Regions from separate parts of the Nonomuraea sp. NPDC003214 genome, predicted to be linked through region 2. Evidence: riboswitches for the same ligand, from Rfam matches in the RefSeq annotation. Region 2 holds a riboswitch; each other region holds the start of a gene.
The links. Region 2 has a riboswitch for cyclic di-AMP ahead of ACWDXC_RS26210 (CHAP domain-containing protein). Riboswitches for the same ligand answer to the same signal wherever they lie in the genome.
Positions count from the first base shown of each region.

Region 1: another riboswitch for cyclic di-AMP. It lies ahead of ACWDXC_RS14435 (D-alanyl-D-alanine carboxypeptidase family protein); the one in region 2 lies ahead of ACWDXC_RS26210 (CHAP domain-containing protein).
Region 3: another riboswitch for cyclic di-AMP. It lies ahead of ACWDXC_RS28330 (C40 family peptidase); the one in region 2 lies ahead of ACWDXC_RS26210 (CHAP domain-containing protein).
Region 4: another riboswitch for cyclic di-AMP. It lies ahead of ACWDXC_RS22250 (CHAP domain-containing protein); the one in region 2 lies ahead of ACWDXC_RS26210 (CHAP domain-containing protein).

Region 1 covers NZ_JBSFSX010000004.1:435,242-442,601, forward strand. Annotated here, with positions in the region: gene ACWDXC_RS14425 (complex I subunit 4 family protein) at 1-72, shown strand, start outside; gene ACWDXC_RS14430 (NADH-quinone oxidoreductase subunit N) at 69-1,457, shown strand; gene ACWDXC_RS14435 (D-alanyl-D-alanine carboxypeptidase family protein) at 1,462-2,394, opposite strand; cyclic di-AMP (ydaO/yuaA leader) riboswitch at 2,407-2,556, opposite strand; gene ACWDXC_RS14440 (TetR/AcrR family transcriptional regulator) at 2,613-3,185, opposite strand; gene ACWDXC_RS14445 (SMP-30/gluconolactonase/LRE family protein) at 3,261-4,172, shown strand; gene ACWDXC_RS14450 (GH92 family glycosyl hydrolase) at 4,165-7,356, opposite strand.
Region 2 covers NZ_JBSFSX010000008.1:263,644-271,003, reverse strand. Annotated here, with positions in the region: gene ACWDXC_RS26230 (ATP-binding protein) at 1-230, opposite strand, end outside; gene ACWDXC_RS26225 (SigE family RNA polymerase sigma factor) at 466-936, shown strand; gene ACWDXC_RS26220 (hypothetical protein) at 933-2,147, shown strand; gene ACWDXC_RS26215 (MaoC family dehydratase) at 2,159-2,617, shown strand; cyclic di-AMP (ydaO/yuaA leader) riboswitch at 2,767-2,908, shown strand; gene ACWDXC_RS26210 (CHAP domain-containing protein) at 2,919-3,590, shown strand; gene ACWDXC_RS26205 (SigE family RNA polymerase sigma factor) at 3,685-4,161, shown strand; gene ACWDXC_RS26200 (hypothetical protein) at 4,158-5,414, shown strand; gene ACWDXC_RS26195 (hypothetical protein) at 5,401-5,640, opposite strand; gene ACWDXC_RS26190 (radical SAM protein) at 5,637-7,190, opposite strand; gene ACWDXC_RS26185 (prolipoprotein diacylglyceryl transferase) at 7,187-7,360, opposite strand, start outside.
Region 3 covers NZ_JBSFSX010000009.1:84,149-91,508, reverse strand. Annotated here, with positions in the region: gene ACWDXC_RS28350 (histone-like nucleoid-structuring protein Lsr2) at 1-211, opposite strand, end outside; gene ACWDXC_RS28345 (RDD family protein) at 726-1,211, opposite strand; gene ACWDXC_RS28340 (RDD family protein) at 1,324-2,571, opposite strand; gene ACWDXC_RS28335 (amino-acid N-acetyltransferase) at 2,657-3,226, opposite strand; cyclic di-AMP (ydaO/yuaA leader) riboswitch at 3,493-3,640, shown strand; gene ACWDXC_RS28330 (C40 family peptidase) at 3,644-4,639, shown strand; gene ACWDXC_RS28325 (LuxR C-terminal-related transcriptional regulator) at 4,666-4,878, opposite strand; gene ACWDXC_RS28320 (cytochrome P450) at 5,117-6,244, shown strand; gene lysX (bifunctional lysylphosphatidylglycerol synthetase/lysine--tRNA ligase LysX) at 6,228-7,360, opposite strand, start outside.
Region 4 covers NZ_JBSFSX010000007.1:52,315-59,674, forward strand. Annotated here, with positions in the region: gene ACWDXC_RS22225 (alpha-2,8-polysialyltransferase family protein) at 1-810, shown strand, start outside; gene ACWDXC_RS22230 (DUF6716 putative glycosyltransferase) at 789-1,955, opposite strand; gene ACWDXC_RS22235 (hypothetical protein) at 1,952-2,905, opposite strand; gene ACWDXC_RS22240 (aldo/keto reductase) at 3,003-3,818, shown strand; gene ACWDXC_RS22245 (Gfo/Idh/MocA family protein) at 3,871-4,824, shown strand; cyclic di-AMP (ydaO/yuaA leader) riboswitch at 4,939-5,076, shown strand; gene ACWDXC_RS22250 (CHAP domain-containing protein) at 5,089-5,796, shown strand; gene ACWDXC_RS22255 (YciI family protein) at 5,950-6,387, shown strand; gene ACWDXC_RS22260 (RNA polymerase sigma factor) at 7,173-7,360, shown strand, end outside.

The sequences.
Region 1 (7,360 bases), on a different contig from region 2:
GTCGCGCCCCGGTGGCTGCTGGACCTCGTCGAGCCCGCCGCCGCCGCGCTCTCCTCGCTGGCCGGCCGGTGAACGACGACCCGGCCGCGCTGCTGCCCGAGCTGCTCCTGCTGGCCGGGGCGGTCGCCGGGCTGCTCACCGGCATGTTCGTGCCGCGCGGGCGGCAGCGCGCGGTCGCGTGGATCTGCGCCGCCGCGCTCGCCGCCGCCCTGGCCGCCACCGTCGCCGCCACTGTCACCGCCACCGTCACCGCCGCCGGGGACGCCGCGTTCGGCTCGTACGCGCCCGACGCGCTCACCCAGGCGGCCCGCGCCGTCGTGGCGGGCGGCACGCTCCTGGTGATCGCCCTGGTGGCCGCCGAGGCGCGCGGGCACCGCCGCGAGGCCGAGGCGTACGTGCTCGTCATGCTCGCCGCGCTCGGCTCGGTGCTGCTGGCCGGGGCCGGTGACCTGCTCGTCCTCGTCCCGGCGTACCTGCTGGCCAGCATCCCGGCCTACGCGCTCGCCGGGTTCGGCAAGGACGCGCCGGGCACCGAGGCGGCGCTCAAGTACTACCTGATGGGCGCGTTCCTGGGCGTGCTGATGCTGGCCGGCGTCACCCTCCTGTCGGGCCTGGCGGGCGCCACCGGCTACCGGGCGGCCGGGGCGGCGCTCGCGCTCGCGCCCGGCGCGGCGACGGCCTGCGCCGTGGTGCTGCTGCTGGCGGGGCTGCTGTTCAAGGCGGGCGGGGTGCCCGCGCACTTCTGGGTGCCGGACGTGGCCGAGGGCGCCCCCGTCGCCGTCGCCGCGTTCGTCACCACCGTGCCCAAGATCGGCGCGCTGGCGGCGCTGCTGCGCGTCGCGGACGAGCTCGGGCCCGGCGGCTGGGACGTCCTCGTCGCGATCGTCGCCGCCGCCACGATGACGCTCGGCAACCTGGCCGCCTTCCACCAGGACGATGTGCGCCGCCTGCTCGCCTACTCCACGATCAGCCAGGCCGGGTACGTGCTCGTGCCGGTCGCCGTCGCCCAGCACACCGCGCTCGCCCGCCCCGCCGTGCTGTTCTACCTGGCCGCCTACGCGGTCACGAACGTGGGCGCGTTCGCCGTGGTGGCCGCCACCGGGCGCGGCACACTCGACGGCTACCGGGGGCTGGGGCGGGCCGCGCCGGGGCTCGGGCTGGCGCTCGTGGTGTGCCTGCTCGGGTTCGCGGGCATCCCGCCCGCCGCCGTGTTCGTCGCCAAGGTGCTCGTGTTCGCCGCCGCGTGGGACGGCGGTCACGCCTGGCTGGCCGTGCTCGTCCTGGTCAACACCGTGGCGAGCCTGTACTACTACCTGCGCTGGGTCGCCGTGGTGTTCCGCGGCGACCCGCCGGCCGCGCCGCCTCCGGGCCTGGCGCGCGCGGTCGCCTGCGTGGCGGCCGTCGCCTCGCTCGCCCTCGGGGTGGGCGGCGGCGTCCTGCTCGGCCAGGCCGCCTGAGCCGTCACGCCTTCCCGGCGGTGGCGGCCCAGTCGAGCAGCGCCTGGGCGGTGTCGAAGCGGCGGCCGGAGTCGCTCTCGCCGAGGATCACCCCGACCAGCAGCCGGCCGTCCCGCTCGGCGGCGAACGCCAGCGTGTAACCGGCGGCGCGCGTGTAGCCGGTCTTCACGCCGACCGCGCCCGGCTGGGCGAGCAGCCGGTTGGTGTTGCGCCACGAGTAGGAGCCGTGCTCACTCGTCGCCTCGACCGAGTGGTAGCGCGCCGAGGTGATCGACTTCAGCGTCTCGTTCCGCAGCACCGCCTCGGCCAGCCGCGCCTGGTCGGCCGCCGTGGAGTGGCCGCCGCCGTTCGTCGGCATGCCGTCGGCGTTGACGTACAGGGTGTCGGCCATGCCCAGCTCGCGGGCGGCCGCGTTCATCTTCCCGACGAACCCCTCGACACCCGGCCCGTACGTGCGCGCCAGCACGTGGGCCGCGTCCGCGCCGGACGGCAGCAACAGGGCGTGGAGCACGTCCCGCACCGGCAGCCGGTCACCGGCGCGCAGCCCGGCGACGGCCGCGCCGCCCCGGGCCGCGTAGCGCACGTCCTCGGCCGTCACCTCGACGACGTCGGCCGGGTCGGCCTCCTGGAGCACGACGTGGGCGGTCATCATCTTGGTCAGGCTCGCCACGGGAAGGCGCTCGCCGGCGTCCTTGCTGTAGCGGACCTCGCCGGTGGAGGTGTCGACGACCAGTGCGGCCCGCCCGAGCACGGCGGGCGCGTCAGCGGGCGCGTACGAGGCCGGGCCGGCGAAAGAGGCCGTGGTGGCGGGGGTTGCTGTGGTGGCCGCGTGGGCGGTGGTCGTGCCGGTCGTCAGGACGCCGGCGGCGAGGGCGGCGCCGGCCAGGGCGCGGCCCCAGCGGCGCGGCCGGGCGCTGGAGAAGAGGGAGGTGGGCATGAGGGGCTGTGCTCCTTGCTTCCATGCCGCCTACCGGGTTAGCTGACGGGTTCGGGCCTGGAAGTGCCCTACGGGCGCGGCCGGGGGAGCCTGCGCGCCGATTCACCCCAAGAGAGAGTGGGTCCCCGGTTCCGCGTGACGCGGATTCGGCGGCCGCGGGCCCGGCGAACGGGCCCACGGTCCGGGCATTGCGCGCATAAGGTACGAAACTTGACAAACTATGGCAAATCGCCCGTCAAATAGTGTTGCACCACCGGCCCCACACTGCGCGCCAGTTCCTCGGCGGACATCGCGACCACGGGCGGCAGCCGTACGACATAGCGGGTGAAGGCCAGCCCGAGCAGCTGCGTGCTCACCAGCCCGGCCCGCCGCGCCGCCTCCTCCGGCCCGCAGCCGAGCGCCCGGCCGACGAACGAGGCGACCTGGGAGGTGAACACGTCGCGCATGCTCTGCGCCGCCAGCGCGTTCGTGGACGACGAGCGCAGCAGCAGCATGATCGCCTCGTCCGACAGGTCGCCCTCCCAGCGGGACAGGAAGTGGCGCGCCATCGCCTCGCCGAGGCGCTCGCGCGGCGGCGCGGGCAGCTCCTCCAGGTTGAGCCGCAGGTCCACCGCGGCGCGGAAGAGGCCCTCCTTGTTGACGTAGTAGCGCATCACCATGGACGGGTCGACGCCGGCCAGCGAGGCCACCTTCCGGATGGTGGTGCCCGCGAACCCCTGCTCGGCGAAGAGCTTGCGGGCCGCGCCGAGGATCGCCGTGCGCGTGGCCTCGGACCTTTCCGTGAACGCCATGCCAACAAGTGTAGACCAACGCTTGTGGTCAAAAAGGTGCTGGCCGGGCCGGGCAGATCTTGGTAAGAAGAGCGGGTGGACCTCATCCCCGTGGAGTTCGAGGCGTTCGACCGCCGCATCGCCGACGTCACCGGTGACCGCAACCTGGAGCGCCTCCACCGGGGCACCCGCTGGGCCGAAGGGCCCGTCTACGTCCCCGCGGGCCGCTACCTGGTCTGGAGCGACATCCCCAACGACCGGATGCTGCGCTGGGACGAGCTGACCGGCGCCGTGGGCCCGTTCCGCCAGCCCGCCGGCTACGTCAACGGCAACACCCTCGACCGCGAGGGCCGGCTGATCTCCTGCGAGCACGGCGCCCGCCGGGTCACCCGCACCGAGCACGACGGCTCCGTCACCGTGCTCGCCGACCGGTGGCGCGGCAAGCGGCTCAACAGCCCCAACGACGCCGTCGTGCGCTCCGACGGGTCCGTCTGGTTCACCGACCCGCCCTACGGCATCCTCGGCGACTACGAGGGACACCGGGCCGAGCCGGAGATCGACGGCTGCCACGTCTACCGGATCGACCCCGGCGGCGAGGTGAGCATGGTGGCCGGCGACTTCGCCCGCCCCAACGGCCTGGCGTTCTCCCCCGACGAGCGGCTGCTCTACGTCGCCGACACCGAGCGCCGCCACGTCCGCGTCTTCGAGGTCACCCGCGACGGCACGCTCACCGGCGGCAAGGTGTTCGCCGAGCAGCAGGGCGAGGCCGACGGCAGCTACGACGGCATGCGGCTCGACGACACCGGCCGCCTGTGGGCCGCCGTCGGCCGGTCGCTGCACGCCTACCACCCCGACGGGACGCTCCTCGGCAGGCTGCACCTGCCGGAGAGCGCCTCCAACCTCGTCTTCGGCGGCCTCAAGCGCAACCGCGTCTTCATCACCGCGACGACGTCCCTCTACTCGATGATGCTGAGCCTGAGGGGCGCCGCCCCGGTGTGGGCTACCTGAACGCCCAGGTGAACAGGTGCAGCTCGCCGTCCTCCGGGTCGGAGAAGGCGAAGCTGCGCACCTTCTTGCCCGGGTCCAGCGCGATCGGCTGCGAGGCGTACACGTGCGCCGGCACCGGCTGCAACGCCCACGAGCCCCAGAACAGCCGGTGCGGCGTGCGCGCCACGACCTCGTTGCCGAACTGCGGCTGCCCGCCGCCGAAGTCGAGGATCCAGTCGCTGAAGCCGAGCTTGCCGGTGCTGGTCGTGCCGTCGGCGTAGGTGACGGTGACCTGCGACTCGGGCCAGCCGTTCACGCCCGTGCCCAGGAAGGCGACGCTCGTGGCGCCGTCGGGCGCGGCCACCTCCAGCGCCTTGCCGCCGGTGCGCACGTTGTCCCACTCGCCGCGCCCGCGGTCGGGCCAGGTGAACGAGTAGTCCCGCCACGTCACCGTGCCGCCCGGCGTGAGCCCCGCCTCGGCCAGCGCCTGCGCCGACAGGCTGAAGCCCGGCCCGTCGATGTTGGCCTCGCCGGGAGCGGTCATGTCACCGATGCCGACGTTGTTGTGATGCCACTCGGGGGTGCCGCGCGCCGCCACGTTGAGCCGCACCGACGCCCGCCGCTCGCCCACGACGACCGGCACGCTGACGAAGCCGCGCGGCACGTCGCCGGACACCGACACCTCCAGCGCCTGACGCTCCTGCCCGCCCGCGCCCACGGTGAGCGTGCCGCGTGACGGCGACACGGTCACGCCGTCCGGCGGCCTGGCCTCCCAGGTCAGCGTGGCGGCCGGGCCCGTCGAGCGGACCGCCAGCTCCGTCGCGAACGTGCCGCCCGGCTCGACCGGGCCGCTGCCCCGGCTGAAGCCCGCCAGGTACGGCAGCGTCCCGTCGCCGAACGACGGCGGCGCGTCCGCCGGGTCCGCGCCGAAGCTCCGGTCCGGGGACCAGCCGACGGCGAAGTCCAGCCGCCCGCCGCCGGTCGCGAACGACTCCGGCAGCCACGCCCGGTCCGTCTCCGCGCCGTTCACCCGCAGGGACCGCACGTACGAGCCCTGCCCCCAGGAGTTGACGACGATGTCGCCGCCCGGCCGGTCGATCGTGATCCGGTCGAACAGCGGCGTGCTCACCAGCAGCTCGGCCCGGCCCGGAATCGCCGGGAACAGCCCCATCGCCGACCACACGTACCAGGAGCCCATCGCGCCCAGGTCGTCGTTGCCGACCAGCCCGTCCGGGCCCGGCCCGAACAGCTCCCGCTGCACCCGCCGCACCAGCTCCTGCGTCTTGTACGGCTGCCCGGCCCACGCGTACAGCCACGGCGACGGCAGCGACACCTCGTTGCCCAGGTAGGCGCGCGCCACGGCGGGTCCGGCGTTCAGCTCGCCGAAGTACTCGTCCAGCCGGGGCACCACCTTGCCGGCGCCGCCCATCGCCGCGAACAGCCCGGCCGGGTTGTGCGGCACCAGCCAGTGGTACTGCGCCCCGTTGCCCTCCATGTACACGTCGGGCGCGGCCGGGTCGAACGGCCAGGTGAACGAGCCGTCGCCCATGCGCGGCTGGATCCACCCGCTGCCCGGGTTGTAGATGTGCTGCCACGCCTGCGAGCGGCGCATGAACTCCGCCGCCGTGTCCCGCTCGCCAAGCCGGGCGGCGAGCTGCGCGATCCCGAAGTCGGCCACGCCGTACTCCAGCGTCGCCGACGGGTCGTACGGCACGTGCCCCTCGCGCATGAACGCCGCGTTGCCGGGCCGCTCGTCGTAGGCGAGCAGCGGATGGCCGATGTCGCGCGGCCCGGTCCGCCTGGCCGCCTCGGCCATCGCCTTCAGCGCCGCCTCCGCGTCGAAGCCGCGCGCGCCGAAGGCGTACATCGTGGACACGATCGAGTGGAACGGGTCGCCGACCATGACGCCGGTGATCGCCGTCTGGTGCGACCAGCGGTCCCACACGTTGCCGACGGCCTGCGCGTTGTCGTACATCGACTGGGCGATGTCGCCGGCCACGTCCGGCGCGAGCAGCGCGAGGAGCTGCACCTCGCTGCGGTAGATGTCCCAGCCGGAGAACGTCGCGTAGTGGTGCTCGCCGGGCCGCACCTGGTGCGGCTTCTGGTCGAACCCGGTGTAGGCGCCGTCCACGTCCTCCGACACGTGCGGCTGGAGCAACGCGTGGTAGAGGTTGCTGTAGAAGGTGCGCCGCTGCGCGTCGGTGCCGCCGGCGATCCGCACCTTGCCGAGCCGCTCGTCCCACACGCCGCGCGCCTCGCGGGCCACCTGGTCCAGGCTCTTGGCGGCGATCTCGGCCCGGAGGTTGCGCTCGGCGCCGTCGACGCTCACGTACGACAGGCCGACCCGCATCTGCACCGGCCGCGCCGGGTCGAACTGCAGGTACGCGCCCGAGCCCGGCCCGTTGACGGCCACGTCGTCCGACGTCACCACGTCGCCCCGCACCCGGGCGGGACCGGCGTTGGCGACGGCGGTGCCGCCGGGGCGCACCTCGTCGTCCTTCCACGTCCCGTACGCGGTGACCGGCTGGTCGAACGTGGCGTGGAAGTAGATCTTGTAGCGGGTGGGCGGGCCGCAGAAGCCGCCGGTCTGCACCCAGCCCTCGACGGTGTTGCCGCTGATGCGGGTCTCGCCGTCGTCGACGCCGTTGACCGAGCCGCTGGTGTTGAGCAGCACGGTGCCGGGCTTGCCGGCCGGGAAGGTGAAGCGGGCGACGCCCGCGCGCATCGAGACCGACAGCTCGGTCTTGACGCCGCTGTCGAGCGTGCTGGAGTAGAAGCCGGGCCAGGCCCGCTCGTCGGCGTGCGAGAACGTCTGCACGTAGTCCTCGCCGTGCGTGGCGGGCGAGCGGCCGACCGCCCCGGAGAACGGGGTCACCGGGAAGTCCTGCGCGCCCGTGCAGCCGGGGCCGGAGATGTGCGTCATCGAGAAGCCGCGCAGGCGGTTGTCCTCCCAGCGGTAGCCGCCGCCGGCGTCCTCCACCGTGTCGGGGCTCCACTGCATCATGCCGAACGGCAGGACGGCGCCGGGGAAGGTCATGCCCCCGCCGCCGCCGTGGTCGAAGTCGGGCGCCGCCTCCTTCGTCCCGTGGAAGACGTTGACCAGGGAAACCGGATCGCGCTCCACCGTCACGTCCTGGGGGGCGCCATAGGGAAAGGTCGTCGCCGCGACCAGCGCGGTGACGACGGGTAAGGACCAGAGAGCCACGACA
Region 2 (7,360 bases):
TCGATCTTGCCCGTGCCCCACAGCCGCTGCATCGCCATGGACTTGAAGGTGTTGAGGAGCACGGTCTTGCCGACGCCGCGCAGGCCGGTGACGACCATGCTGCGCTCGGGACGGCCGCGGGCCACCCGCTCCAGCACGACCTCGAACTGCTGCAGCTCACGGTCGCGCCCGGCGAGCTCCGGCGGACGCTGTCCGGCTCCGGGGGCGTAGGGGTTGCGCACAGGGTCCACGCTCTCGGACTCTATTGCCGGATATAGCGGCCGTCTTAGATTTGGGAAGAAAGCGCTACGGCGTGTCCGGGCAGGGGCGAGCGCGAGCACCGTCACCGGACACACCCCCTCTCACCAGGCCGAACCCTTGTTCGATTCGAGTACCTAAGACTGTAGCGCGGACTCGAACAGGTGCGCGATGATTTCGGGTAAAGAAGTTTGCAACAGCCGAGCCCACCCCGGGCGTCATGGTGGTGTGGAGTTCGAGGATTTCGTCCGGGCCCGCGGGCCGGCCCTCCTGCGCTACGGCTACGTGCTCACCGGCAACGCCGATGACGCCGCCGATCTGGTGCAGGAGGCGCTGCTGCGGCTGAGCGACACCTGGCGGCGTGTGCGCAACAAGGACAATCCGGAGTCGTACGTCCGTACGATCATGGCCCGCCAGCACGTGAGCTGGTGGCGCAAGGTGCGGCGCGAGCGCCTGACGGGCGAGCTGCCCGAGGGCTCCTACACCGACGTCCACTCCACCGGCGAGCTCTGGAGAGAGCTCGCCACGCTGCCGCGGCGGCAACGCGCCGTGCTGGTGCTGCGCTACTACGAGGACCTGTCCGACCAGGAGATCGCCGACATCCTCGGCATCTCCCGAGGAACGGTGCGAAGCCAGGCGTTCCGCGGGCTCAACACGCTCCGGGTCAGGCCGGCGATGCTCGAAAGGGGACGGGCGTGAGGACAGAGGACGAGCTGGTCACGGCGCTGCGGCAGGGCGCCGCGGACGCGCCGGAGCCGGACCTGCTGGCGGGCGTCGCCCGGCTGCGCAGGCGGCGGCGCGCCAGGAGAAGGGCGCAACTGCTGGCCGCGGCGGCCGTGGTGGCGGTCGCGGGCACGGGCACGGCGGTCTTCAGGGGCACCGCCGTCCAGGAGAGCCCGCAGCCGCTGGCGACGGCCACGGCGTCGATCGCCCCGGTGCCCGTCGAGCCGGTGGAAGCGGTGGCGGCGGAGCTGTGGCCGGAGGCGGTGTTCACCATGCCGGCCAGGAACTCCGACGGCTGGCGCTACCGCCCCATCACCGCCATCAGCCCCACGGAGGTCCTGCTCAGCGCCGAGTCGTCGTTCGAGAAGGCCGGCAAGTTCGAGGTGTACGACGCGCGTACCGGAAAGGCCAGGCTCGTCGCCGAGGTGCCGAAGGACGACCGGCTGAAGAAGTACATCGTGCAGGGCGTGACCGTGGACGGCGCGAACGTCGCCTGGTTCGCGTACGGCGAGCAGGGCGACGGCGCGCAGATCCGCGACATCTGGACGGTCCCGCTGGCCGGCGGCGAGGCCAGGCTGGTGGCCAGCCGCGTGGGCCAGGACGCCGACCTCGACGCGATCGGCCTGGACGGCGACCACGTCGTCTGGTCGGAGGTCGACGGCGGCGTGTGGCGGCACCCGCTCGGCGGGATCGAGCCCGAGCGCGTCCCCGGCAGCGACGGCCTGCACCTCATTCAGTGGCCCTGGGCCACCGACGTGGCCGGCCTGCCGGGTGACCTGGACCGCAACCAGCTCCGGCTGGTGAACCTGGAGGACGGCTCCAGCCTCACCGTGCAGGCGCCGCCGGGCGTGCAGGGCATGCGCTGCGGGCCGGTCTGGTGTTACGGCCGGGCGGAGCGCGGCACGGTCATCAGCCGCGTCGACGGCTCGCAGCCGCCCCGGGAGGTCGCGCGCGGCATCGGCATGGGCGTGGCGCGCTACCCGATCCTGGACCGGTTCCTGGCGGCGGGCAATGCGGTGTACGACCTGGCGACGGGCACGATGGTGAGCTTCGGCAACCCGGGCAACTGGTACGGGGCGGGCGTCTCGTCGGAACCGAGCACCATCTTCTACTGGGGCGCCACCAAGGGGGACAAGCCGGACAAGTTCCGGGTCCTGAACTTGGCAGCGGTCCCACCGGCGCAATAGCGTTCCGCCTCATGCGGACCTTCGCGAACGTACAGGAACTCAAGGCTGCCGTCGGCGAGAAGTTCGGCCCCACCGAGTGGCGCACCGTCACCCAGGAACAGGTCAACCTCTTCGCCGACGCCACCGACGACCACCAGTGGATCCACGTCGACGTGGAGCGGGCCAAGGAGGGCCCGTTCGGCGGCACGATCGCGCACGGCTACCTGAGCCTGTCGCTGCTGCCGGCGTTCATGTTCGAGCTGGTGCGGGTCGAGGGCATCGCGATGGGCGTCAACTACGGCCTGAACAAGGTGCGCTTCCCCCGCCCGGTGCCGGTCGGGGCCAGGGTGCGGGCCACGGCCGAGCTGACCGACGTCAAGGGGACGCCGGCGGGCTACCTGTCCAACCTCAAGATGACCATCGAGGTCGAGGGCGAGAAGCGCCCGGCGTGCATCGCCGAGACGCTCAGCCTTTACGTTCCCGCGGAGTAGCCGGGCCGCGGGCCCCCGCCCGCGGCCGGTTTCGTGGAAATTTCGTTACGAGGGAATTACCCAGGTCAGGGGTGTGTTGGACATTTCTGTACGCGGGTAAGACGCGACCGACTCTCGGGCGTCACGACCCACCGTCCATCACAGGGACCGACCTGTGACCGCTGAATCCGCTCACACGCGGAACCGGGGACCCATGTGTTCCACCGGGGTGAATCGGCACCGACATCGCCGTAGGGCAGCTTCCACGCCCGAACCCGTCAGCTAACCCGGTAAGCGGTATGGAAGCGAGGAGTTACCCTTAATGCGCCCCATCCGCACCCCCAAGATCAACGTGTCCAAGGCCGTCCTCGGCGCCGCGCTCGTCGCGACCGCTTTCGGCGCCCACGTGTCGGCGGACGCCAGCACCGCGACCACCGCCAACACCCAGCCGCAGGCCGCCCAGGCCCAGCAGGCCGCCACGAACCAGAACACCAGGGTCAACGTCTCCGCCTCGCAGGTCCTGGCCGTCGCCAAGGCCCAGGTCGGCACCTCCGAGAACGCCGCCGGCGGTGGCACCAAGTTCCAGCAGTGGTACGCCAACTCCCAGCGCGCCGCCGAGACCGTCCAGCGTGACGGCGGCAGCCGCCAGGACTACCTGAACGCCGCCTGGTGCTCGATGTTCGTCTCCTGGGTCGGCGAGCAGACCGGCGCCCGCACGCAGGTCGGCTGGGACGCCTACACCGTGACCCACGCCAAGTGGTTCGCCGCCAACGACCGCTGGGGCCAGGAGGCCAAGCCCGGCGCCGTGGTCTTCTTCTCCTGGAGCGGCAGCAAGGACATCAGCTCCATCGACCACGTCGGCTTCGTCGTCAAGGACAACGGCGACGGCACGATCTCCACGATCGAGGGCAACACCGGCAACGGCAAGGTCGAGGAGCGGGTCCGTCCCACCTCGCAGGTCGCCGGCTACGGCTACCCGTCGTACGCCGCCTGATCAGACCGCCTCGAAAGCGCGCGTCCCCTTCCGGGGGGCGCGCGCTTTTCGCGTTTCGTGCAACGGTACGGCGTGCTGGAGGATCCCTGGATACGTGGACCACACAACCGAGTTCGACGAGTTCGTCCGGAGCCGGGGCGACGCGCTCCTCCGGTACGGCTACGTGCTGTCCGGCAACGCGGACGACGCGGCGGACCTCGTCCAGGAGGCTCTGGCCAGGCTGGGTGACGCCTGGTCACGGGTGCGCAAGAAGGACGACCCCGAGGGGTACGTGCGCACGACCATGGTCAGGCTGCACATCACCTCGTGGCGGCGCAGGCACCGGGAGGAACTGGTGTCCGTCGTGCCGGAGAAGGGGCGCTTCGACCGCTACGAGGACGCGGACCTGTGGGCGGACCTGCAACGGCTGCCGCCCAGGATGCGAGTGGTCCTCGTGCTGCGCTACTACGAGGACCTGCCCGACGCGGAGATCGCCGCGATCCTCGGCGTCTCGCGCGGCACCGTGCGCAGCCAGGCGGCGCGTGCCCTGGACAAGCTCCGGATCAAGCGAATGCTGCAGGAGGCACGATGAGAAGCGAAGAGGACCTGGTCCGGACCCTGCGTGCCGGGGCCGGGCACGTCACGCCGACCGGCGGGCTGGCGGCGGCCGTCGCGGCCCGGCGGCGGGCGCGGCGACGCCGGCAGCGGGTGAGCATGGCCCTGGCGGCCGCCTCGGTGGTGCTGGTGGCCGGGGGGACGATGGCGGTGTGGCGGGGGGAGCCCCGGGTCTCGGTGGAGCCGGCGGTCGCGGTGACCACGGTGTCGCCTGGGGAGGTGGCCAGTGCCGTCCCCAGGGTGGCGGAGGTGAAGCCGGTGGCCGAGGTGTGGCCGGAGGCGGTGTTCACGATGCCGGCGGCGGCCCCCGATGGTTGGAAATATCGCCCGGTGACCGGAATTTCCCCCACCGAGGTGCTGCTGACCGCCGAGTCCTCCTTCGAGAAGGCCGGCCGCCTGGAGATCTACGACACCACTGCCCGCACGACCAGGGTGGTGGGCGACATGCCCGCCCCCGAAGGCGTCAAGGGCTACTTCGTCCAGGACGTCGAGGTGGGAGAGCGGCACTTCGCCTGGTACGGCACCACGCCCAACGACAGTGACAAGTGGGCCGACTTCTGGATCATCCCCCGCGAGGGCGGCACCGCCCAGCGGGTCGGCGAGGTCACCGGCGACCTGGCGAACGTGGAGCGGATCGGCCTCACCGAGGACGCCCTGGTCTGGTCCGTACGCGACGGGGGTGTCCACCGGCTGCCGCTGTCCGGCGGCGAGCCCGAGAAGGTCGCCGGCTCCGACGGCCTCCACCTGGACTCCTGGCCGTACGCCGTCGGCTACGCGCCGGGCGAGCGCGGGCAGAAGAACCAGGACCGCAGGGTCAACCTGGTGACCGGCGAGAAGACCCCGCTCCCGGCCTCCGGCTCCGTCACGAAGCTCACCTGCGCCGCCGAGTGGTGCTACGGCGACGCCAAGGGCGGCGGGCTCCTGGTGCAGGGCCTCGACGGCTCCGACGCCACGCTGCTCCCGTCGCTCGGCTTCCACGGGGAGGTCCTGGGCGACCGGTTCGCCTCGGTCATGCCGGTCAGAGGGGACGCCGATCCGGCCAAGGAGTACGTCGCGCCCGTCGCGGTCTACGACCCGGCGACCGGCAAGATCGCCGGCGTTAACCGGGTGTCGCCCGACGGGTCCGCCAGCTACGGCAGCGGAACGTCGTCCTCGCCCACCACGATCATGTACTGGGGCAAGGGCCCCGAGGTCACCGTGATGAACCTGGCGGCCGTCACCAGAAGATGATCGCCGCCACCGCGAGCGCCGCCAGCAGACCCAGGTAGGCCAGCACCAGCCGGGTGTCCCGGAGCAGGCACTTGCTCCGGGTCAGCCCGGCCCGCCGCGCCTTCCAGTAGCCCGCGAACCCCAGCCCGGCGAACGCCAGCAACGCCCACGGCCCGAACAGCCACGCCAGCAGCGCGACCGTGGCATAGACGCACAACCTCAGCGGATCGTACGGCTCGGCCTTCACGTGATCACCTCCAGCGGGAGCCGTACCCTCGGCTCGGCGGCCACCGCCGACAGCCGCTGGGCCGAGAGCTGCGGCCACGCCTGCACGGCGCAGAACGGCGCGCACTGGTCACGGTCGGACCGCGTGCCCACGTGCACGCAGCACTGCGTCAGCCGCTCCTCGATCATGGTCGACAGGTCCATGAACGGCTTGACCGTCACCCGCACCACCCGCTCGCTCAGCATCCGGCGCAGCTTCGCCCGCCTGCCGGGGAGCGCGGACGAGGCCAGCGCCAGCAGGGTGGAGACGCCGAGGTCGCAGTTCTCGCAGATGTTGCGCCACAGGTCGCCGATCCGGGGGTGCGACAGCGACGACTGCTCCGACAGCAGGCCGAGCAGCGACTCCTGGACGGCCAGCCGCAGCTCGCGCGGGATCTCGGAGTCGGCGATGCGGTTGGCGACCAGGCCCAGGTTCTCCTTGAGCCGGTCGTGGCCGATCAGCGCCACCAGCGAGCGCCACTGCCGGGAGTCGTCGCGGATCAGGTAGCCGACCGAGCAGCAGTGCGGGTGCGAGCACGGCAGCGCGGTCAGGTCGCGCCAGGTCACCAGGCCGCCGGTCTGCGGGCCGAGCCGCTTGAGCACGCCGGTGTGGGTCAGGCGGTCCATCGGGTCGATGGCCCCCGACCGGCCCGAGCCGAACTGCGGCTGCAACGACACGCCGCCCACGTACGGGGTGTCGAGGGCCAGCCTGATCACGTCGCCGATCTCGCCGTCGTTGACGCCCAGGGCGGCGGTCATCACCAGCGTGGTGAAGATCTCCCGCTCCGACAGCCTCCGTACGGCGTCGGCCTTCAGCCTGCGCAGGTCACCGCCTCGGTGATGGCGGGAGGACTCGGCCGAGGAGCCGTCGTACTGGAGGTAGACCTCGACCCGCTCGCGATGCTCGGTGAGCAGGTCCAGCAGCGAGTCGTCGCGGGCGATCAGGACGCCGTTGGTGTTGATCAGGATGCGGGTGACGGGCCGGGCGGTCAGCTCGGCCAGGAGCGTCTTCAGCTCGGGGTGCAGCGTGGGCTCGCCGCCGCTCAGCATGAGGACGTCCAGCCTGCCGTTCTCCCTGGCCAGCCGCTGGTCCACGTTGGCCAGCACCTCGGCGACGGGCACGATGCCGGACAGGTCGGGGGAGCTGCCGGCGAAGCAGGTGGGGCAGCGCAGGTTGCACGCCTCGGCGATGTCCTCCAGCAGGATGCAGGTGTGCTGCGTCTGCATCTCCGGAAGCCCTTGCAGGTACGCGCCCGGCACGGGGGCGAAGTTGCCCGACACATCCGGGATGTGCTGCTTGGTGGGAGCGGTCCATTCCTCCAGATAGGCAAGAATATCCGGGTCCTCGTCGTACAGCGTCCTGACCAGGCCGTGCTTGCGGCACCCGCGTTCGAGCCACACCTGGCCGTCCCGCTCCGCCAGGTAGCCGCTCAGCCGCTCCACCCGGGTGAGATCGGGCTCCTGACAGTGCGGGCAGAACGCGTTGACGTAGCGGAGGATGCGGTCGCCCCGCAGCTCCATGCCTGTGCTCACTGGTGCACCTTCCGGTCGAAGAGGGCATCGTAGTAGCCGCGCCGCCAGCCGTAGCCGACCCGGAGCCCCAGCAGCAGCAGGCCGGGCAGCAGGAAGCACTGCGGACCGGTCAGGCCGGACCACAGGATGTCGTTCACCCGGGTGAACTCCACCAGGAAACGGAACACCGC
Region 3 (7,360 bases), on a different contig from region 2:
GCTGCCCGCCACGCCCGCGACGGCGCGTGGATACGGCGCCCGCCCGGCGGGCGTGCTGCACGAAAGGCGTCAGAGCGTCCCTCAGCTTCTTGGCGTTAAGGTCGCTGAGGTCAATCTCATAGGTGGAGCCGTCAATAGCGAAGCTGACCGTCTCATTGGCCTCGCCCCCATCGAGGTCATCGATGAGAATCTCCTGGATCTGCTTGGCCATCTACGCAATCCTTTCCCGGAGCATTGTTTCATTCGCTCGCCCAAACATATACCCGGAAAGACGTTAAGACAATTCAGCGCCACGGGATTCGGCTGAGCGGCCGATCAGTTGCGGTTGTCGGCCTGATCCTGGCGGTTTGGCCGCCGGCCGGCGCCCTCGTGCCGCACCAACTTCACGACGCCAAAGATGAAGGCGCCGCCCACGACGACGGGCGGGATGAGCGCTGACAATACCTCTGTTACGGCTTCCATTCGGCCTCGCCTCCACGGCTGACGGGGTTTCAGGGGCGCTTTATACACAGGCTGCAGGGCCGGCGCGAGCCTGGCGGACCTCGTGTCACTCGAGGCGACAGCCGCCCACACACGACCATAGCGGCACAGAGATGCCCATAGCCTGGCAGGCGCCCCAACATCCGGCAACCCGGACGCCTCATAGCCTAATGCCAGTCTCTCCAGGCTCCTTACCGGATCAAGCGGAAATTTTGCGAAAAGCCATCAGCGCAGGTACGGAACCCTCAACGAAGATCTTTTACGACCAGCGTTCCGGCCAGCCTGTCATGCGGCCCGCGCTGGAGCGGCTTGTCGATCAAGATGAGCAGGCCGACGCCAAACACGAACATTCCGGCCAGCAGATTGGCCACCGGAATGCCCATCAGCATGGCAGGCGCCGGATACAGCAGGGCGCGTTTCAGCCGGACCCGCGCCGGAAGACCCTCCGGGTCCACCCGAATCCCCATGATCGCCTTGCCGAAGGTGCGCCCACCCCGGGAAAGTGCGACCCAGTCATAGACCGTATAACCCAGGCCGGCGCCCACCCACGCGAACACGCCGGGCAGCCGCCCCTCGAACGCGTCCAACACCCCGACAGTCCGGAAGACGCCCCATAGCGCAATGAACAGAATGTAATAGAAGACTCCGAACACGAGCGCTTCAATGAGGCGGGCGACGAGCCGTTCCCACCATTCCGCCGGCAGCACGCCGGTCTCGGGTGTCGCGGCCATAACCTCACCTCGTCCGTTCGGCGGCCCTCGGCGTCCCCCCATTCTGGTACGGCTCGTACACACAAAACAGAGGCCGGCGCGATGCCGGCCCCTGTTTCGCTGTTGCTGAGACTTACTTGATCTTGACCACCACGGTGTTCGCGAACTTGTCGGCGAACGTCTGCTGCAGCGGCTTGTCCCAGAGCTGGGAAGCCGCGTTCAGCAGAACGAGGACGCCGCCGAGAAGCGGGCCGAGGAGCGGGATGACGCCCAGGACGTAGCCGCCCCAGGTCCCGCCGGCCCGCTTGAGCGCGGCGTCGTTGGGCAGTCCGCCGGACGGCATCGCATGACCCACCTGGACGACCTTGATGCCCATGACCATCTTGCCGACGGTCTGGCCGCTCATCTTCGTCATGAAGAAGTCGTAGGCCACGTAGAGCGCGGCCAGGAGGAGGTACTGGATGACGCCGACGATGAGGGAGCTCGCGATACCCGTCGTGACGCCGGTGACCGAGTTGTAGCTGACGACGAAGAAGATGCCCAGGATGAGGTTGATGATGAAGTAGACGACGCCGAAGATCAGGCCGTCGACGATCCTCGCCACCAGGCGCTGCCACCACTCCGCCAGCGGCGCGGGGGCGCCGGGCGGCTGGATGCCCACCGGCTGGCCGTACTGCTGCCCGTACTGGGGCTGGCCGTAGCCCTGCTGCTGACCGTAGGCGGGCTGGCCGTACTGCTGCTGCCCGTACTGGGGCTGCTGACCGTACTGCTGCTGCCCGTAGCCCTGCTGCTGGCCGTAGTCGGGCTGACCGTACTGCTGCTGGCCGTAACCCGGCTGGGACTGGGGCTGCTGGCCGTAAGCCTGCTGCTGGCCGTAGTCCGGCTGGCCGTACTGGGGCTGCTGGCCGTAACCCGGCTGGGACTGCGGCTGCTGGGCGTAACCCTGGCCGTAGTCGGGCTGGGACTGCGGCTGCTGACCATATTGCTGCTGCTGGCCGTAGTCGGGCTGGCCGTACTGGGGCTGCTGGCCCGACGGGGGCTGCTGACCGTAACCCGGCTGGGACTGCGGCTGCTGACCGTACTGCGGCTGCTGGCCGTAGCCCTGCTGCTGCCCGTAGTCCGGCTGGCCGTACTGCGGCTGCTGACCATATTGCTGCTGCTGGCCGTAGCCCTGCTGGGGCTGCTGGCCGTACTGGGGCTGCTGGCCGTAGCCCTGCTGCTGACCGTAGGGGGGCTGCTGGCCGTAGGGGTCGTCCACGCGGTAGCCGACGACCGTCGCGTCGGGGTCGGGCTGCCCCTGGGGGCGTCCTGCGTTCTGGCCGTATTCAGGGGAGTTCTCGGGGGAATCGTCCTGTGGATACGGCGGCTGTCCTGTGCTCACCGTGTCACCTCGCTTCGAGTGCGCATGTGGCACGTGTCAGGGCACATGCCTGTCCTGCCCAACGTATCGACATAGGTATCAACAATCACCTTTCTCGGCAGTCAAGGTCCGCGTCACCCGATGTCAAGTGGAGCAGCATGCGTGTGTTGCCCAGGGTGTTCGGCTTGACGTGTTCGAGGTCGAGGAACTCCGCGACGCCCTCGTCGTACGAGGCCAGGAGTTCGGCGTACACCTCGGGTGAGACGGGCGTGCCCTGGATCGTACGGAACCCGTGCCTCGCGAAGAAGTCCACCTCGAAAGTGAGACAAAATACACGTTCCAGCCCAAGCTCCCGAGCGGTCCTGATGAGAGCCGAGACCACGCGATGGCCGATGCCGAAACCCCGGGCCGAGGGGTGCACGGCCACGGTGCGGATCTCGGCCAGATCCTCCCAGAGCACGTGCAGCGCGCCACAGCCGACGACCTCGCCGCCCCGCTCGGCCACCCAGAACTCCTGGACGTCCTCGTACAGCGTGACGGTGGCCTTCTCCAGCATCTTGCGCCCGACGCCGGCGTAGGTGTCGACCAGGAGCTTGATCGCCCTGACGTCCCTGGTCCGCGCGCGCCTGACGAGCACTTCGGTCTCGGGGACCGCTAGCTCGGCGACCTGCTCCATGGCCATCCAGAGTACAGACCCCATTACGGCTCGACCCAAACTCCCGGACCGTCACTGTGCGTGCACGCTCCGGATTGCACGATTCCTACAGTTTCACGATCGGGCGAACTTGGGGCAAAGAGGGCATAAAGTCTTTTCTGTACGGCTCGCCACGAGATCACCTTGTGACCCGTCGGTTGTGAAACCTCTACAGACTCGGCAGTTCCGGTTGAGCAGGAACCAGGAGTGCATTAGTGTCCAGCGACGATGTCACCCGCGCACACCGCGCGGTCGACACGCCCAATCCCCGCGAGGGGAGCCGGGGACCCGCCGGCGGCGTCAACCCGCTGCCAGGGGTGAATCCGAGCCACGCTCGGTAGGGCTGCTCCGGCCCGAACCCGTCAGCTAACCCGGTAGGCGTCAACGGAAGGAGCTTGGTTGGACAGGCGCTCTGGCAAGAAGCGATTCGGTGTCGTCGGCTTGGCCGCCGTGGCCGCACTGGTCCTCGCTCTGCCCTTGGGCTCACCAGCCTCCGCCGACCCCAAGCCTTCGCTCAAGGAGCTCTCCGAGCAGGTCGAGGAGATGCACCTGGAGATCGAGACGCTGGCCGAGCAGTACAACGGCCAGCGGGAGAAGCTCAAGACGGCCCAGAAGGCCGCCGACAACGCCAAGAAGACGCTCGCCGCCAGCGAGGCCGAGCTGGCCGACAAGCGCTCCAAGGCGATCCTGCTCGCGCAGACCACCTACATCAACGGCGGCCTGTCGGGCACCCTGGCGTTCGTCAACTCCGACGACCCCGAGGGCTACCTCGACCTGGCGGCCACCAACTACGCGATCCAGCAGCAGCAGGGCGAGGAGATCCTCCAGCTCACCAAGGCGATGCAGGCGGCCGAGCGGGCCCGCGCCGGCGCCAAGGCCCGCATCACCGAGGTTTCGAAGATCGTCAAGGACCTCGACGCCAAGCGCGACCGGATCGTCAAGCTGGTCGGCAAGGTCGAGAGCAGCCTGTTCAGGCGCGCGCTCGGCGAGGCCGGCCGGCCGGGCACCCCGGCGGTCAAGGTCAACCTGCCGATCCCGGGCTCGGGCAAGGCCGCCCAGGCCGCCAAGTGGGCGCTCACCCAGCAGCTCAAGCCGTACATCTGGGGCGCCGAAGGGCCGCGCGGCTACGACTGCTCCGGTCTGGTGATGGCCGCCTACCAGCAGGTGGGCATCTCGCTGCCGCACTACACCGGTGACCAGTGGACCGCCGGCCGGCACATCTCCAAGGAGGAGCTGCGCGCGGGCGACCTGGTGTTCTTCTACAACGACCTGCACCACGTGGGCATCTACCTGGGCGGCGGCATGATGGTGCACGCGCCGCGCACCGGCGACGTGGTGCGGATCGCGTCCATCGCCCGGCGCCCCTTCGCCGGAGCCGTCCGCATCGCCGACTAGCCGGCGCCAGAGCCCGGCTATCGGCCCTAGATGAGCTGCCTGCGGGCAGCCCAGGCCACCGCCTCGATCGCGGTGGCCACGCCTATGCGGTCGCAGATGCCGCGCAGTCTTCGCCGCACGGTGCGACCGCTGATGTCAAGGCGCCGGCCGACCCGGTCCACGGTGACGCCCTTGGCCAGTTCGGCCAGCAACGCCAGATCGGCACGGCTCAGCTCAACGCCTTCTGTGAGCACATCCATCGGGAGCCCTCCCCCCCACCAGCACCACCCGGAGACGTCTACGGCCCGACCGGAGCGGCACATCCTCGCAGACGGTAAACGCATCCAGGAAAGGTCGTCAAGCACGAAATTCGCCGCACTTGACCTCCTCCGTTGACATGATCCGTTGTATGTGAAGTACTCGCCATATGTCGGCACTTATCGGAGCATGATGATCGATCACAGCGATCCTGACTACGCTCCTTTGACGCCAACGGACATGCTCGGGTTCGATCCATCCGACCCCGGCTTCCTGCGCGACCCGTACACCCGTTACCGCGAGCTGCGCGAGAGCGACGCGCTGCTGCGGACCCGCGGCGGACTCCTCGTCGCCACCACGCACGAGCTCTGCTCCGCGGTGCTGCGTGACGCCCGGTTCGGCCACGGCGCCCCGCCCGACGGCGAGCCGCCCCGCTCGTTCCTGATGATGAACCCGCCGGACCACACCCGGCTGCGCGGCCTGGTCAGCCGGGCCTTCACCCCGGGCATGATCAGGCGGCTGCGCCCGCGGATCGAGGCCATCACCGCCGGGCTTCTCGACGCGCTGCCCGACGAGGCCGACCTGATGAGCGCGTTCGCCTACCCGCTGCCCGTCATGGTGATCAGCGAGATGCTCGGCGTGCCGCCCGAGGACCACGAGCGCTTCCGCGGCTGGAGCGAGACGCTGGCCAGGAGCCTCGACCCGATCGTGCCACCGGACCTGATCTCCCGGACCGAGCACGACCGGGAGGAGTTCCGCGAGTACTTCCGCCGCCTCATCGCGCTGCGGCGCGAGCGGCCCGGCGACGACCTGCTCAGCGCGCTCGCCCAGGTCGAGGAGCTGACCGAGCAGGAACTGCTCGGCACCTGCGTGCTGCTGCTCGTGGCCGGGCACGAGACGACCGTCAACCTCATCGGCAACGGCGTGCTCAACCTGGTCAGGCACGGCGTGCTCGGGCGCGCCGCCGACGCGCCCCAGCAGGTGGTCGAGGAGGTGCTCAGGTACGACCCGCCCGTGCAGCTCACCATGCGCGTGGCGCTGGAGGACGTGGAGCTGGCCGGGACCGCCGTGCCCGCCGGCAGCGCGGTGCTGGCACTGGTCGGGGCCGCCAACCGCGACCCCGCCGCGTTCGCCGACCCGGACCGCTTCGACGTGGAGCGGACGCCGGGCCGGCATCTGGCGTTCGGGCTGGGCATCCACTTCTGCCTCGGGGCGCCGCTGGCCAGACTGGAGGGCGAGATCGCGCTGCGCGCCCTGGCTCAGGCGGCGCCGAAGCTGGAGCTGGCCGACCCCGCGCCGCCGTACAAGGGAAACCTGGTGCTGCGCGGGCTCGCCACCCTGCCGGTGCGGCTCAACGGGAGGGCTTGACCAGCGGGAAGAGGATCGTCTCGCGGATGTTCTTGCCGGTGAAGGCCATGATCATCCGGTCGATTCCGGCGCCCATGCCGCCCGTCGGCGGCATGGCGTACTCCAGCGCCTGGAGGAAGTCCTCGTCGAGCTGCATGGCCTCCGGGTCGCCGCCGGCCGCCAGCAGCGACTGCTCGACCAGGCGGCGGCGCTGCTCGATCGGGTCGACCAGCTCCGAGTAGGCGGTGCCCAGCTCGGTGCCGAACCCGATCAGGTCCCACTTCTCGGTGAGCAGCGGGTTGTCGCGGTGCTGCCGGGTCAGCGGGGAGGTCTCCAGCGGGTAGTCCATGACGAACGTGGGCTGGATCAGCGTGTGCTCGACCAGCTCCTCGAACAGCTCCTGGACCAGCTTGCCCTGGCCCCACTTGGCGTCCCAGTGCACCTCGTGCTTGTCGGCCAGCGCGCGCACCCGCTCCAGCGGCGTCTCGGTGGTGATCTCCTCGCCCACCGCGCCGGACACCAGGTCGTAGAGCTTCACCCGAGGCCACTCGGGCAGCCCCAGGTCGACCTCGACGCCGTCGTGCACCACCACGGTCGTGCCCAGCGCGGCCACCACGGCCTTCTGGTACATGCGCTGGGTCAGGTCGGCCATGTCGTTGTAGTCGAGGTAGGTCCCGTAGGCCTCGATCATGGTGAACTCGGGGTTGTGCGTGGAGTCCGCGCCCTCGTTGCGGAAGTTGCGGTTGATCTCGAAGACCTTCTCGATGCCGCCCACGACGAGCCGCTTGAGGTAGAGCTCGATCGCGATGCGAAGGTAGAGCTCCATGTCGTAGGCGTTGATGTGGGTCTTGAAGGGCCGGGCCGCCGCGCCGCCGTGGATCGGCTGGAGCATCGGCGTCTCGACCTCCAGGTAGCCCTCCTCGTGCCAGAAGTCGCGGACCGCGCGCACGGTGGCGCTGCGGATGCGCGCCATCTCGCGGGCCTCGTCGTTGACGATGAGGTCGACGTAGCGCTGGCGGACCCGCGCCTCGGGGTCGGTGAGGCCGACGTGCTTCTCCGGCAGCGGGCGCAGGCACTTGGCGGTGATCTGCCAGCTGTCGGCGAGGATCGACAGCTCGCCGCGCCGTGAGGTGATCA
Region 4 (7,360 bases), on a different contig from region 2:
ATCTTCCGCCGCGTCACCCGGCTGCTCCACCTGGACCTGGTGCCCGGTCTGGAGCCGCTGCTGCTCAGCGAGTACGGCGTGCCCGCCGAGACGCTGCCGCAGGAGGCGTTCCTGGCGGTGGTGAGGGAGGTGGCGGCGACGGCGCCGGACATGATGGCGGCCGGGGCGCTGATCCTCGGCCAGTACCTGTCGGCGCTGGACATCGTCACCCCGCAGGAGGAGGCGGAGCTGCACGAGGCGATGCTGCGGGGCCTGGCGGCGCGCGGCCACACCACGGTCGCGTTCAAGCCGCACCCGGCGGCGGGCCGCCGGCACGCCCAGCTCCTGCGGGCCGCCGCCGAGCCGCTCGGCGTGCGGCTGATCGTGGCCGGGGAGAGCGTGCCGGCCGAGGTGTGCTTCGCCGCGCTGCGGCCGGAGCTGGTCGTCGGCTGCTTCTCCACCGCGCTGATGACCGCGCGGCGCTACTTCAGCCTGCCGGTGGCCACGTACGGCACCGGCCTGGTGCTGGAGCGGCTGGCCCCGTACGAGAACAGCAACCGGATCCCGGCGACGATCGCCGACGCGCTGCTGCCCCGGCTGTCGGCCGACGGGAGCGTGGAAGCGCCGCCCCGGCTGGACGTGACCGCGCTGGTGCGCGCGGTGGGCTACTGCATGCAGGCCGACGCCTACCCGGAGCTGCGGCCGGAGACGCTGGAGTTCGATCCGCGCTACTTCAAGAGGAAGCGGCTGGAGAGCCTCGGCCTGGCCGAGCGGCCCAGCGCGATGGGCCGCTTCCGCAGGAAGCTGTCTCAGGTGAGAGCCTTCAGGTAGCGGCGCACCCGCCGCTCGGCCCGCCGGCCCGCGCGCAGCATGTTCGGCGGCACCTCGACCCGCAGCCGGGCGCGGCGGCGGGCCGCGGCGTGCTCCGGCCCGTCGAGCAGCGACCTGGCCGGCACCCTCGGTCTCGCGACGACCAGCCCGGTCAGCAGGCCCGTCCAGTCGTCGCGCCCGGCCGGGTGGAAGTAGTTGGCGGCCGTCCAGCGCGGCTCGGCCCGCCGGAAGTCGCCGCGCGCCAGGTCGTCCAGGGTGCCGAGCAGGCCGCTGCCCTCGAACACCAGGTTGATCATCTCGGCGTTCACGCCGAAGTCGCTGAGCACGATGAGCGGCACGTCCTGCGCGATCGCCTCCAGCGCGGCCGTCGAGCTGACGGTGACGAACCCGGCCGCGTGCGCCAGGTGCTCGCGCATCGAGCCCGCCTCGAACCGCAGCCGGCCCGGCTCGCCCAGCTCCCGCCAGAGCCGCTGGTAGTGGTGGCGCTCACGGTGCGTCTGCTGCTCGTCCTCCAGGGCGCGCAGCTTCACCACCACGTCCAGGTCGGGCCGCGCCGCGGCCAGCTCGGCCAGCCCGCGCAGCACCCGCTCACGCTCCTCGCGGGCGCGCGGCACCTTGGCCTGGGTGGCGAACACCACCCGGTCGCCGCCGCCGCGCCCGGGGGCCGGACGCAGGAACGGCAGCCTGGCCAGCCCGACCGCCCCTCCCCCGCCCAGCCGGGCGGCCACGGCGGCGAACTCGGCCACCTCCCGCTCGCTGTGCACCACGAACAGGTCGCAGCCGCTGCGGTAGATCCACGCCTTGTCCGTGGCCGGCACCGAGATGCCCGGCAGCCCGGTGACGAACACCGGCCGGGGCCGCAGCCCGTCGAGCACGCCCGAGACGAGCACGTCCACCACCGGCCCGGTGCACGCCACGAGGATCGCGTCCGGCCTGGACCGTTCCGCCAGCCGGCGCACCGCCCTGGCCGTCAGCACCGGCGGCGCGGGCAGCTCGCCCACCGCCGCGGCGATCTGGTCGGCCGACGGCGCGATCGGCGTGCGCACCACGACAAGGTCGCTCGCGCAGCCCGCCGGCAGGTCGCCGAGCAGGCAGGCCGCCCATTTCAGATACGAGTCGGAGTCGGCTATCGCCAGCACCCTCACCCGGTCACTCCTGTCACTTCCGTCAGATGCGAGCGCAGAGCGGGGGCCGCTCTGCTGGTCCACCAGTCGTCGGGCACCTCGACGGGCTCCACCGCCACCCCGCGCGGGCTCAGCAGCACGCGCAGCGAGGAGATCGCGGTGGACGGCAGGCTGAGCACCCGCTGCCCCGGGTCGAGGCCGCGCAGCCGCAGCTCGGCGGGCAGCCCGGCCTCGTGCACGGTGATGCCGGGACGCTCCCGGATCAGCGCCACGTCCACCGGGTCCTCGCGGCGGTGCGGGTAGTAGGCGAGCGGCTCGCGCGCGGCCAGCTCGGTCAGCCAGGTCAGGTAGCGGTCGCGGCGCACCAGCCCGTTGCGCACCAGCGAGGTGCCGAGCACCACGGTGCGCTCCGCCGGGCCGGGGTCGCTCGGCGGCTGGCCGCGCAGCCAGGCGAAGTCGTGGCGCACCAGGTCGACGCCCGCCTCGGTGACCGCCTTGTCCAGCTCGCGGGAGACCGGCAGCGCGGTGAACACCGTCACCCGGCCGGCGCGCAGCCTGAGGGCCGCGGCCAGCCCGAGCGCCGTGCGCAGCAGCCCGGGGTGCGCGCGCGCCCGCAGCAGGGGCCGGTACGGGCCCGCCGCCAGCAGCTCCAGCAGCCGGATCGTGGCCAGCCCGTCGTCGACCACGACGACGCGGCCCGGATGGGCCGTCAGCCAGCGCAGCTGCACCTTGCCGGAGAACGCGTCACCGACGGCCGACGGCCGGCGCGGCATGCGCTCGCGCGGCTCGGCCAGCTCCAGGCCGCCGGGCAGCGGCAGGCGGCGCAGCTCGCGCCGCGTCACCCGCAGCGCGCGCAGCCCCGCGCGCGGCACGACCTCGGCCGACGGCCCCAGCAGCCCGGCATGGTGGGCCTCGACGGCGCACAGCATCTGGAGCGGCGACTCCACCCAGGCCGACGCCCGTTTGACCACTGATGTTCTCCCAGCCAGGTGATGGCCCGTTCACGACCGCTTCAAGCTAGCCCGGGCGGCTTAAGCCGCTCGGAACGGCACGTGAACAATGGAGGGTATGAACTCGCTACGGCTATACAGAGACGGCGTGGAGATCCCGCAGCTGGGGCTCGGCGTCTGGCAGGTGCCCGACGACGAGGCGGAGCAGGCGGTCACGACCGCGCTCGCATGCGGCTACCGCCACATCGACACCGCCAAGCTCTACCGCAACGAGGCCGGTGTGGGGCGGGCGGTGCGCGCCTCCGGCATCCCGCGGGAGAAGCTGTTCATCACCACGAAGCTGTGGAACAACGACCACGACCGCGCCGAGCAGGCCTTCGAGGAGAGCCTGGGCAGGCTCGGCCTCGACTACGTCGACCTCTACCTGATCCACTGGCCGGCGCAGCGGCAGGACAAGTACGTCCAGGCGTGGCGCGCGCTGGAGAAGGTCTACCGCGACGGCCGGGCCAAGGCCATCGGCGTGTCCAACTTCACCGTCGAGACGCTGCAGCGGCTGCTCGACGAGGCCGACGTGCCGCCGTGCATCAACCAGATCGAGCTGCACCCGTACTTCCAGCAGCGCGAGCTGCGCGAGTTCCACGACAAGAACGGCATCCTCACGCAGGCCTGGAGCCCGCTCGGGCAGGGCAAGGGGCTGCTGTCGGAGCCCGCGCTGGCGGTGCTGGCCGACAAGCACGGCCGCACGCCCGCGCAGATCGTGCTGCGCTGGCACATCCAGCTCGGCAACATCGTCATCCCCAAGTCCGTCACGCCGTCGCGGATCAAGGAGAACATCGCGGTCTTCGACTTCACGCTCGACCAGGAGGACATGGCCGCCATCGGCGCCCTGAACGCGGGCCGCCGGCTGGGCCCGGACCCGGACGTGTTCCCGTGAGGTGAAACCGGGCAGGTTTCGCGTCCGCGGATGAATCAGTACGATCTTCCGCGTGCGAGATCTAGCGTGGGGCATCGCGGCGACGGGCGGCATCGCCAGGACCGTGGGGGCGGTCATCGCGGCGGAGCCGGGCATGCGGGTGGCCGCCGTCGGCTCCCGCGACCTGGGCCGGGCCAAGGCGCTGGCGGCGACGCTGGGCGCCGAGTCCGCCTACGGCTCCTACGCCGAGCTGTGCGCCGACCCGGCCGTCGACGCCGTCTACGTGGCGACCCCGCACGCCCAGCACCTGGAGGTGGCCGAGGCCGCGATCGCGGCGGGCAAGGCGGTGCTGTGCGAGAAGCCGCTGGCGGCGAGCCTGGCCGACGCCGAGCGCATGGTCCGCCTGGCCCGCGAGGCCGGGGTCTTCCTGATGGAGGCCATGTGGATGCGGTTCAACCCGCTGGTGCGCATGCTCAAGGACGACCCGCGCTTCGGCGAGATCCGCTCGGTGCGGGCCTCGTTCGGGTTCGCGCTGCCGTACGATCCCGCGCACCGGCTGTGGGCGCCCGAGCTGGGCGGGGGCGCGCTGCTCGACCTGGGCATCTATCCCCTGGGGCTGGCCCAGCTCTTCCTCGGCATGCCCGAGTCCATGCACCTGACGGGCGCGCTGGCGCCCAACGGGGTCGACGCGGAGGCGGGCGGGGTGCTCGTCTACCCGGGCGGCCGGCGGGCGCTGGTCGACACCTCGCTGCTCGCGCACTTCCCCAACTCGGCCAGCATCGTGGGCACCGGGATGCGCGCCGACCTGGACGCGCCGTTCTGGGCGCCCCGGCGGGTGGTGCTCAGCGGGCCGTCGATGGAGACCGAGGAGCACGAGCTCGACCCGGCCGACAACGGCTACGCCGGGGAGCTGCGCGAGGTGCGGGACGCGCTCGCCGAGAACCGGACCGAGAGCGCGATCATGCCCCTTGACGAATCCCTTGCCATGATGGGGCTCCTGGCCGACGCGCGCGGGCAACTCGCCTAGCTGCGACTTTATCGACTTGTAATGCCTTGGCGGATGTATTACCTTATGGCGCATTCGCGGCTTACGTCCGGTTTGTCCGGTCGTTGCCAACCATCGCACGACACTCACAGGATCGTCCTGTGACCGCTGAATCCGCCTTGCGCGGAACCGGGGACCCATGTCCTTTGGGGTGAATCGGCACCTTGTGTGCCGTAGGGCAGCTTCCACGCCCGAACCCGTCAGCTAACCCGGTAAGCGGCATGGAAGCAAGGAGTAATCCCCTCGATGGCGAAGCACCGTCTTACCCGTGCCCCGAAGAAGCTTCACCCCCGCGCCGGCGCCTCCCTCCGCGCCACCCTCGGCGCAACCGTCCTGGCCGCCGGACTCGGCGCCGGGATGACCACCGCACTCCCCGCCCAGGCCGCCGAGCCCGGCCACCAGGTCGAGACCCAGACCATGTCCGAGTCCACGCAGACCAGGGCCGGCGCCAACCAGGTCAACGTCACCGCCTCCCAGGTCCTGGCCCTGGCCAAGGCCCAGGTCGGCACCTCCGAGAACGCCTACGGCGGCGGCACCAAGTTCCAGCAGTGGTACGCCAGCTCCAAGCGCGCCCTCGAGACCGTCGCCCGCGACGGCGGCAACCCCAGCGCCTACCTGAACGCCCCCTGGTGCTCCATGTTCGTCTCCTGGGTCGGCGAGCAGACCGGCGCCCGCCCGCAGGTCGGCTGGGACGCCTACACCGTGACCCACGCCAAGTGGTTCGCCGCCAACGACCGCTGGGGCACCGAGGCCAAGCCCGGCGCCGTCGTCTTCTTCGCCTGGAACGGCAGCAAGAGCATCAGCGCCATCCAGCACGTCGGCTTCGTCGTCAAGGACAACGGCGACGGCACGATCTCCACGATCGAGGGCAACACCGGCAACGGCAAGGTCGAGGAGCGCGTCCGGCCCAAGTCCCAGGTCGTCGGCTACGGCTACCCCTCGTACGCCGCCTGACCCTCCCCCTGGCGAAGCGCGCGCCCCTCCCCCGGGCGCGCGCTTCCGCGTTTCCTCCCCTCCCCGTGTCGATCCGGCCCCCTCCGGGACGACGCACAGGTGTGGCAGGCTCGCCGGGAGCCCGCTTCACCGCCTGGACGAGGAGAACGCACCGTGAAATTCCTGATCGTCGGCAAGGCCAGCGAGGAGACCGAGGCCGGCGCCCTGCCGAGCCAGGAGCTCGTCGACAACATGACGGCCTTCAACGAGTCGCTCGTGAAAGCCGGCGTCCTGCTGGCCGCCGAAGGGCTCCACCCCAGCTCGCGCGGCGCCCGGATCGCCTACAGCGGCGGCAAGGCCCGCGTCATCGACGGGCCGTTCGCCGAGGCCAAGGAGCTCATCGCCGGCTTCTGGCTGATCCAGGTCAAGTCGCGGGAGGAGGCGCTCGAATGGGCCCTGCGCGTCCCCGTCCCGCCCGGCCACGACGGCATCGGCCTGGACGTCTGGCAGGTCTTCGACCCCTCGGACATGCCCGAGACCTCCCTGACCCCCGAAACCGCCCAACGCCACGCCACCCTCCGCGCCACCCTCGACTCCCCACCTGAGCCCTGACCGTCCGAGAGCGGCGCCCCAGTGGGAGGCGGCGCGCTGCGGCGGCCCCTCCCGGAAGGCCGCGCCCCCGCCGGGCAGGCGGGAAGCCCCAGGTGGCGGCAACCCCGGAAGGGTGACTCCCGGAAGCGGCGCCCCCTCCCCGAAGGCCGCACCCCGCCGGGCAGGCGGAAGCCCCAGGATGGCGGCAACCCCGGGAGGGGGCGGGCCCCCGGAAGGGGCGCCTCGGGCAGTCCGGCCCTCTGGTGGCCCCGCCGGGGCGGCCCCACCCCACCGGCGACCCCCGGCGGAGCGGCCCCGACCGCACCGGCGGCCCACGCCCCGGACGGCCCAACCCACCGGCCCCCAGGCAATCCGGCCCTCTGGCGGCCTCCGCCGAGGCGGCCCCACCCCACCGGCGGCCCACGCCCCGGACGGCCCACCCCCACCGGTCCCCCGGGCCCGCCCCCTCAGTTGGGCCCGGCCCCAGGGGCGCGGCCCCAACGGCGGCGCGCACCCCGGATGGCCCGGCCCCATCGGCGGTCCGGACCCATCCCCTCCGGTGCCCCGGTCCGGGGGCGCGGCCCCACCGGCCGCCCGGACCCCGGACGGTCCGACCCCGCTGGTGGGCTGGGCGGCGTCGGTGGGTTGTGGGCCGCGTTGCGCGGCGCAGCCGCCGCCTCATGGGAAGCCGCCGCCTCAGGGAGGCGTGCCCCCACGAAGCGGCGGGGCCGCGTGGTGGGAGGGGTGCGTCCCACGGGAGGGCGCTCGGGTTGCGAGGGGGTGGGCGGGGCTGTTGTCATGGGCGGGTGACAGCGTCGGAGACTCATCGGGCCATTGAGGCGGTGTGGCGCATCGAGGCGGCCCGGGTGATCGCCGGGCTGGCCGGGATGGTGCGTGACGTCGGCCTCGCGGAGGAGCTGGCGCAGGACGCGCTGGTGGCGGCGCTGGAGCAGTGGCCGCGGGAGGGGGTGCCGCGCAATCCGGGCGCCTGGCT